2 regions of the Planococcus sp. TJ-301 genome follow, and region 2 is predicted to be linked to the other one. Evidence: a T-box and tRNA genes for the amino acid it is inferred to sense, from the RefSeq annotation. Region 2 holds a T-box; the other holds one or more tRNA genes.
What was found. The T-box of region 2 lies ahead of trpS (tryptophan--tRNA ligase). A T-box ahead of a tRNA ligase gene usually reads a tRNA of that ligase, here a tRNA-Trp.
Positions count from the first base shown of each region.

Region 1: it encodes a tRNA-Trp, which carries the amino acid that the T-box ahead of trpS (tryptophan--tRNA ligase) is inferred to sense. The anticodon was not compared.

Region 1 is NZ_JBZDOH010000004.1:16-3,490, reverse strand. Features, by position in the region: gene AC4EHJ_RS14755 (cation-transporting P-type ATPase) at 1-571, opposite strand, end outside; gene AC4EHJ_RS14750 (VOC family protein) at 772-1,149, opposite strand; tRNA gene AC4EHJ_RS14745 (tRNA-Leu) at 1,293-1,374, opposite strand; tRNA gene AC4EHJ_RS14740 (tRNA-Leu) at 1,613-1,696, opposite strand; tRNA gene AC4EHJ_RS14735 (tRNA-Cys) at 1,707-1,780, opposite strand; tRNA gene AC4EHJ_RS14730 (tRNA-Gly) at 1,787-1,861, opposite strand; tRNA gene AC4EHJ_RS14725 (tRNA-Gln) at 1,867-1,938, opposite strand; tRNA gene AC4EHJ_RS14720 (tRNA-His) at 1,948-2,023, opposite strand; tRNA gene AC4EHJ_RS14715 (tRNA-His) at 2,065-2,140, opposite strand; tRNA gene AC4EHJ_RS14710 (tRNA-Trp) at 2,163-2,236, opposite strand; tRNA gene AC4EHJ_RS14705 (tRNA-Tyr) at 2,243-2,326, opposite strand; tRNA gene AC4EHJ_RS14700 (tRNA-Thr) at 2,330-2,405, opposite strand; tRNA gene AC4EHJ_RS14695 (tRNA-Phe) at 2,424-2,499, opposite strand; tRNA gene AC4EHJ_RS14690 (tRNA-Asp) at 2,519-2,594, opposite strand; tRNA gene AC4EHJ_RS14685 (tRNA-Met) at 2,598-2,674, opposite strand; tRNA gene AC4EHJ_RS14680 (tRNA-Val) at 2,785-2,860, opposite strand; tRNA gene AC4EHJ_RS14675 (tRNA-Glu) at 2,874-2,948, opposite strand; tRNA gene AC4EHJ_RS14670 (tRNA-Ser) at 2,973-3,062, opposite strand; tRNA gene AC4EHJ_RS14665 (tRNA-Asn) at 3,070-3,144, opposite strand; rRNA gene rrf (5S ribosomal RNA) at 3,158-3,273, opposite strand.
Region 2 is NZ_JBZDOH010000001.1:1,159,491-1,162,965, reverse strand. Features, by position in the region: gene AC4EHJ_RS05940 (peptide ABC transporter substrate-binding protein) at 1-722, shown strand, start outside; gene trpS (tryptophan--tRNA ligase) at 759-1,748, opposite strand; T-box leader at 1,795-2,007, opposite strand; gene AC4EHJ_RS05930 (DUF3899 domain-containing protein) at 2,050-2,391, opposite strand; gene AC4EHJ_RS05925 (peptide ABC transporter substrate-binding protein) at 2,633-3,475, shown strand, end outside.

The DNA of each region.
Region 1 (3,475 bases), on a different contig from region 2:
GGTCTCCAAGAGCGATCTCGAGCGGCAAAGCGTCCACCGTTTTTTCAACAGCCTCAGATTCACCCGTCAAAGAAGATTCTTCGACCTTCAGGTTAGCCGCTTCAAGCAGCCGGATATCCGCCGGCACCTTATCACCCGCTTTTAAAACGGCAATGTCTCCTGGCACCAGATTGGCTGACGGGATGACTTTCCTTTTTGATGCACGGATTGCGGTCGCCTTCAACGATAACATCTTGCGAATGCTGTCGAGTGCCTTTTCCGCTTTGCTCTGCTGGATATAGCCAATCGCTGCGTTGATTACGATGACCATGAGGATGACCAATGTATCAATCGTGTGTCCCAGCGCGGTCGTGATCGCCGCCGCCACGAGCAGCACATAAATCAGCACATCATGAAATTGCTTTAAAAACCGCATCACCCTTGATTCCCTTTTCGGTTCAGGCAGTTCGTTCGCGCCTGCAACTTTCCTTCGTTCTTCCGCTGCCGCATCTGTTAGCCCTTCTTCAGTGTTCGTTTCCAGCTCTGCCAAAACATCCACAGCCTCTAGATGATGCCACGCCAGCTTTTTCACCAGACTTCCTCCTATCCCACGCACAGCTTATGTTGCCTTAATAATAAATTGATTATTCAGATACCACAACTTTTAACGTTGCAAAATTACAGTTATTTTGCTATCAAATGGAATGCTTTGTGGGCATAAAAAAAGACCACGAAGATCATGGACTTTTGCTCGTATAGTCCGCTGTCCACTAATCGGAACGGCACAGTAACTTAGCTATAATTCGACAACTCGATCAAATTGCCATCGGGATCTCTGATATAAAGCGACTGAATAGGCCCCGATGCACCGGTTCTCGCTACAGGGCCCTCTTCGACAACTACGCCACATAGCTTCAAATGCTTAGACAGCTTTTCGAGTGGCTCATCCCAAATAAAGCACAAGTCGGCACTTCCTGGAAGAGGTGAATGCGCCTTGGGCTCGAATTCACTGCCTGCTTTATGCAAATTGATTTTCTGACTGCCAAAATGCAGCGCCTTGCGCCCATCTCCAAACTCCCTAACGTCCATTCCCAAAACGCGTCCATAGAAATCACAGGTTTCTTCAATGTTCTTTACAGTCAATACAAGATGGTCGAGACGATTGATCATGATCGCTGTCAGCTCCTTATGCAAAATTAATTGGTTTCTTTATCTATACGCCGCTTACCTCATCCATACCTGCTCAAAAAAAGCTGGCATAGAAAAAAATCCCTTTCATCATCAGGGATTGATGACAAAAGGGATTTTTAGTATACCAGTGGCCGGGGTCGAACCGGCACTCCAGAAGGAACACGATTTTGAGTCGTGCGCGTCTGCCAATTCCGCCACACTGGCATGACCTTGAATCGGACAATTATTATTGTACCATCTTCAAATTAATTCTGCACTACTTTTTTAAAATAATTTCTTCCTTTTATTATCGTCAAATCCCTCTACCCTTTAACAAGCACCGCGATCGATTTTACTTTAAGGCCAGGCAGCTACCAAAGCGAAAATTTACAAAAAGAAAAAAGCTCCAGCTTTGAAAACAAAGCTGGAGCTTTTTTAAAGGGCAGGCAGGCCCTTTACATGATACCGGCGGTCGGGGTCGAACCGACACTCCCGTGAAGGAACGGGATTTTGAGTCCCGCGCGTCTGCCAATTCCGCCACGCCGGCAAAATAATTATGGAGGCGGCAACCGGACTCGAACCGGTGATAAGGGTGTTGCAGACCCATGCCTTACCACTTGGCTATGCCGCCAAAAATTGGAGCGGAAGACGAGGTTCGAACTCGCGACCTCCACCTTGGCAAGGTGGCGTTCTACCACTGAACTACTTCCGCAAAAGCTGGGGTACCTGGATTCGAACCAGGGCATGACGGGATCAAAACCCGTTGCCTTACCGCTTGGCTATACCCCAATAACTAAATGGGGCGGACGAGGGGAATTGAACCCCCGAGTGCCGGAATCACAATCCGGTGCGTTAACCACTTCGCCACGACCGCCACGCTTTTATTTATTAAATTTGAATTTTGCTAGAAAATCATGGGGCGGACGAGGGGAATTGAACCCCCGAGTGCCGGAATCACAATCCGGTGCGTTAACCACTTCGCCACGACCGCCATCATATAATTTTAAAAAAAATGGCAGGGGCAGTAGGAATCGAACCCACATCGGAGGTTTTGGAGACCTCTGTTCTACCGTTAAACTATGCCCCTAAAAACTGGTGGTGGGGGGCAGATTCGAACTGCCGAACCCGAAGGAGCGGATTTACAGTCCGCCGCGTTTAGCCACTTCGCTACCCCACCTAGTGGTGCCGGAGAAAGGAGTCGAACCCTCGACCTACTGATTACAAGTCAGTTGCTCTACCAACTGAGCTACTCCGGCATGGAGATTTTAAAAATATGGTGGGTCAGGACGGAATCGAACCGCCGACACTTAGAGCTTCAATCTAATGCTCTACCGACTGAGCTACTGACCCACATGTATTAAGATAAAAATGGCGGTCCCGACCGGGATCGAACCGGCGATCTCCTGCGTGACAGGCAGGCATGTTAACCGCTACACCACGGGACCATTTGGTTGCGGGGGCAGGATTTGAACCTGCGACCTTTGGGTTATGAGCCCAACGAGCTACCGAACTGCTCCACCCCGCGACAATAATATAGTAGTACTTTTTGGAAATTCATAATGAAAGAAAAACGAGTTTCTTCTATTATATAAGAACATAGCTTACTTTACGATTATCTTATGTATTTCCGAAAAATGGTGGAGGATGACGGGATCGAACCGCCGACCCTCTGCTTGTAAGGCAGATGCTCTCCCAGCTGAGCTAATCCTCCAGGGAAAATGTAATGGTGACCCCTACGGGATTCGAACCCGTGTTACCGCCGTGAAAGGGCGGTGTCTTAACCGCTTGACCAAGGGGCCATTGTTTATTTGGAGATTTATATCTGGCGGAGAGCAAGGGATTCGAACCCTTGAGACGGTTGCCCGCCTACATGATTTCCAATCATGCTCCTTCGGCCACTCGGACAGCTCTCCAAAAGAATGGCTCCGAAGGTAGGACTCGAACCTACGACCATCGCATTAACAGTGCGGTGCTCTACCACTGAGCTACTTCGGAATAATATGAATCAGCCTGGCAACGTCCTACTCTCACAGGGGGAAACCCCCAACTACCATTGGCGCAAAAGAGCTTAACTGCCGTGTTCGGGATGGGAACGGGTGTGGCCTCTTTGCCATCATTACCAGACTAATTTATTTTGAAAGACAAGATTTATTATACCAATACTGCACGGTATTACAAGCTTTTTAAAAAACTTTTATCTTATTCTTTCAAAACTGGATACACGACATTGAAACGAAACGGGCAATCCGTGCCCACGGTTTTGGTTAAGTCCTCGATCGATTAGTATTCGTCAGCTGCACGTGTCGCCACGCTTCCACTCCGAACC
Region 2 (3,475 bases):
ATGAAAATATTCGAAGAGCCCTGTCACAAGCTTATAATAAGAAGGAAATGGTAGACACTATCTTAGCGGATGGTTCAGTGCCAGCAAACTATTTAGTGCCAATAGAATTCGCTTTTGATGAAAGCGGAAAAGATTTTCGTTCTGTAAATGGCGATATGCTGGAATTCAATGCTGAAGAAGCCGCTGAGCTATGGAAGACTGGATTAGCAGAAGAAGGGCTGGATGAAATAACACTGGAACTTTTAAGCGAAGATCATGAAGTATTTATTAACTTAAATGAAGAATTGAAAAGTCAACTGGAAGAAAACTTGGAAGGATTGACAGTAAATATAAAAACAGTGCCCTTTGAAGCTCTTTTGCAATTTGAAGAAGCACAGGATTATGAGTTCCTGCATACAGGATGGGGTCCGGATTACTTGGATCCAATGACATTTATTGATTTGTTTGTTACAGATTCTCCACTCAATTTGATGTCTTATTCAAACGAAGAATTTGATGCATTGGTTGAATCAGCAAAAGGGGAGCTAGCGCAAGAGCAGGATGCACGATGGGAAGCATTGGCAGAAGCTGAAAGAATCCTGATCGAAGAAGACGCGGCCATTGCCCCCACCTATCAAATGGGATACATGTCGTTGCAAAAACCATATGTGAAAAACATAATAAAAAACCCATTTGGAAGCGAGTATAGCTACAAATGGGCGTATATTTCTGGAAAAGAGTAAACAAAAAGGGCTGCAATCCCTGCAGCCCTTTTTGTTTTATTTTCTTTTACGGCCAAGGCCCATGGCATTTTCCATTTTCTTTAATGTATTATTTGACAGGGCATTGGCTTTTTCTGCGCCAGCATCAAGAACTTTGTCCAGTTCATCTGAGTCGATCAATGCAGCATACCGCTCTTGTATCGGGGCCAAATGTTCTGTAACTGCTTTGGCGACAGAAGATTTGAAATCCCCGTAGCCGGAGCCTTCATATTTAGCAACCAGGCTGTCAATGGTTTCACCGGTCAATGCAGCTTCAATGGTCAATAGATTTGCTACTCCCGGTTTATTGATCGGATCGTAGTTGACGATGCCTTCGGAATCGGTAACGGCGCTTTTAATTTTCTTTTCTATCGTTTTCAGATCATCCAGCAATGTAATAACCGCTTTTTTATTGGTGTCGGACTTGCTCATCTTTTTCGTTGGGTCCTGCAACGACATGATGCGTGCGCCATTCTTCGGGACGCGGATTTCTGGAATCGTAAAAATATCATTGAATTTTCGGTTGAACCGCTCTGCCAGATCGCGTGTCAATTCGATATGTTGCTTCTGGTCATCTCCGACAGGGACAATATCGGTTTGGTACAACAGGATATCAGCCGCCATTAATGGGGGATACGTCAATAGTCCAGCCAAGACAGAAGCGTTTTTAGCCGATTTATCTTTGTACTGAGTCATGCGTTCAAGTTCTCCGATAGTCGAGATGCATTGCATCATCCATCCCGCCTGGGCATGTGCTGGAACTTCCGACTGAATGAACAGGGTCACTTTCTCCGGATCGATGCCGGCTGCAAGGTACAATGCCGCCAAGGACTTGATGTTCCTCCGCAGTTCTTTACTGTCCTGCGGCATCGTGATGGCATGTTGGTCGACGATGCAAAATATGCAATCATACTCGTCTTGAAGGTCCGTAAATTGTTTAAATGCACCGATATAGTTTCCTAAAGTCACTGTACCGGTAGGCTGTACGCCTGAAAAAATCTTTTTCATCGACAATTCCTCCTCAAAATAAAAAAACACAGCACACATCCCTGCATAAAGGGACGAATGATGTGTTTTTCCGCGGTACCACCCTAGTTGCCGTTTCCAGCCACTCTTCTTCATAACGTGAAGAACACGGAAACGGCTACGTTGCTTCACCGTTTCAGCTCAAAAGTCCATTCAATGGAATCCTTCGCCTGTTTCCACCAACCACAGACTCTCTATTATAGAAGGAAGACCACCTACTACTCTTTATCATAGCTTCATATATTCATCCATTATAAACCAAAGGAGAAATTCAGCGCAATATCTACATCATATAAATCAGCAAACAGATTCCCATAACGAGCAGCGTAGTTCCGCCGATGATCAACAAAGGGGAGCTGGAGAAAGCCATTGTTTGCGAAGGGAGCCTCATCTCATCGTCTTCAAGTGTCGACTTTCCTTTAAACACTTTCCGCATACTCATCGTGAAGATATCGAATACACCGGTTCTAATCACAAAAACCCATAAACCGATGAAAACCAATACCCCTCCATAGATGAAAGAAGTATTAATGTAGGATAAAAGAGAGAATGGATCACTTCTAAAAGTCATGGTCAACAAGATTAGAAATTGAATTATTAATATACCGATAAAAGATTTTTTCATTTTTTTGCACCTCAGTTCTAATATAGTGTAGAAGATTTACAAAAAAAAATCAAAAAAAAATGATAAATTTTTCCTTAGTAAACGCTTACAAACCCAATATTCACGCTACTTCACGACTTTTCTTTGACATCTTGCTGTCATCAGATTGTAATCTGGTTAAAAAAAACGCTGTACAAGGAAAAAAGAATATGTATAATTAACAGTGTACCAATTTTTCAGAAAACTTAAGGGGGTCACGTACGTGAAGAACAGCAAGTTATTTTGGCTAATGAGCCTAGTTTTAGTTCTAAGCGCATTTTTAGCTGCATGTGGCGGCGGAAGCGAAGAAGGATCTGAAACACCAGAGAAAGAAAAAGAAGGAACAACTACTGAAGCACCTGCTGCAGGAGAACCAGATGCAGTACAAGAACTTAACTTGATGGAAGGCGCAGAAATTCCTTCAATGGACTCAGCTATCGCTGAAGATTCTGTAGCATTCAACATCTTGAACAACGTTAACGAAGGTTTGTTCCGCTTGAACCAAGAAAACGTTGCTGAGCCAGCTCTAGCTGAAGGCGAACCAGAAGTCAGCGAAGACGGCTTGACTTACACGTTCAAATTGCGTGATGCAAACTGGTCTAATGGTACGCCAGTTACAGCGCAAGATTTCGTTTTCTCATGGCAGCGCGCGATCGACCCGGCTACTGGATCACCTTATGGTCCATACATGATGGCTGGAACGATCAAAAACGCTACAGCAATCTCTGAAGGCAAAATGGACAAAGCTGAACTAGGAATCGAAGCTACTGATGAGAAAACTCTAGTAGTTACTCTTGAGCGCCCAGTTCCTTACTTCATGTCATTAATGGCTTTCGGAACTTTCTACCCGCAAAATGAAGCTTTCGTTACTGAAAAAGGCGATGCTTACGCGTCTAACTCAGACAACTTACTTTCAAACGGTCCTTTCGTCTTGACTAACTGGGATGGCACTGGACTTAAATGGTCAATGGAAAAAAATGCTGAATACTGGGATGCTGAAACAGTTCAACTTGAAAAAATCAATGTTGACGTAGTTAAAGAGCCAGGTACTGCAGTTAACCTTTAC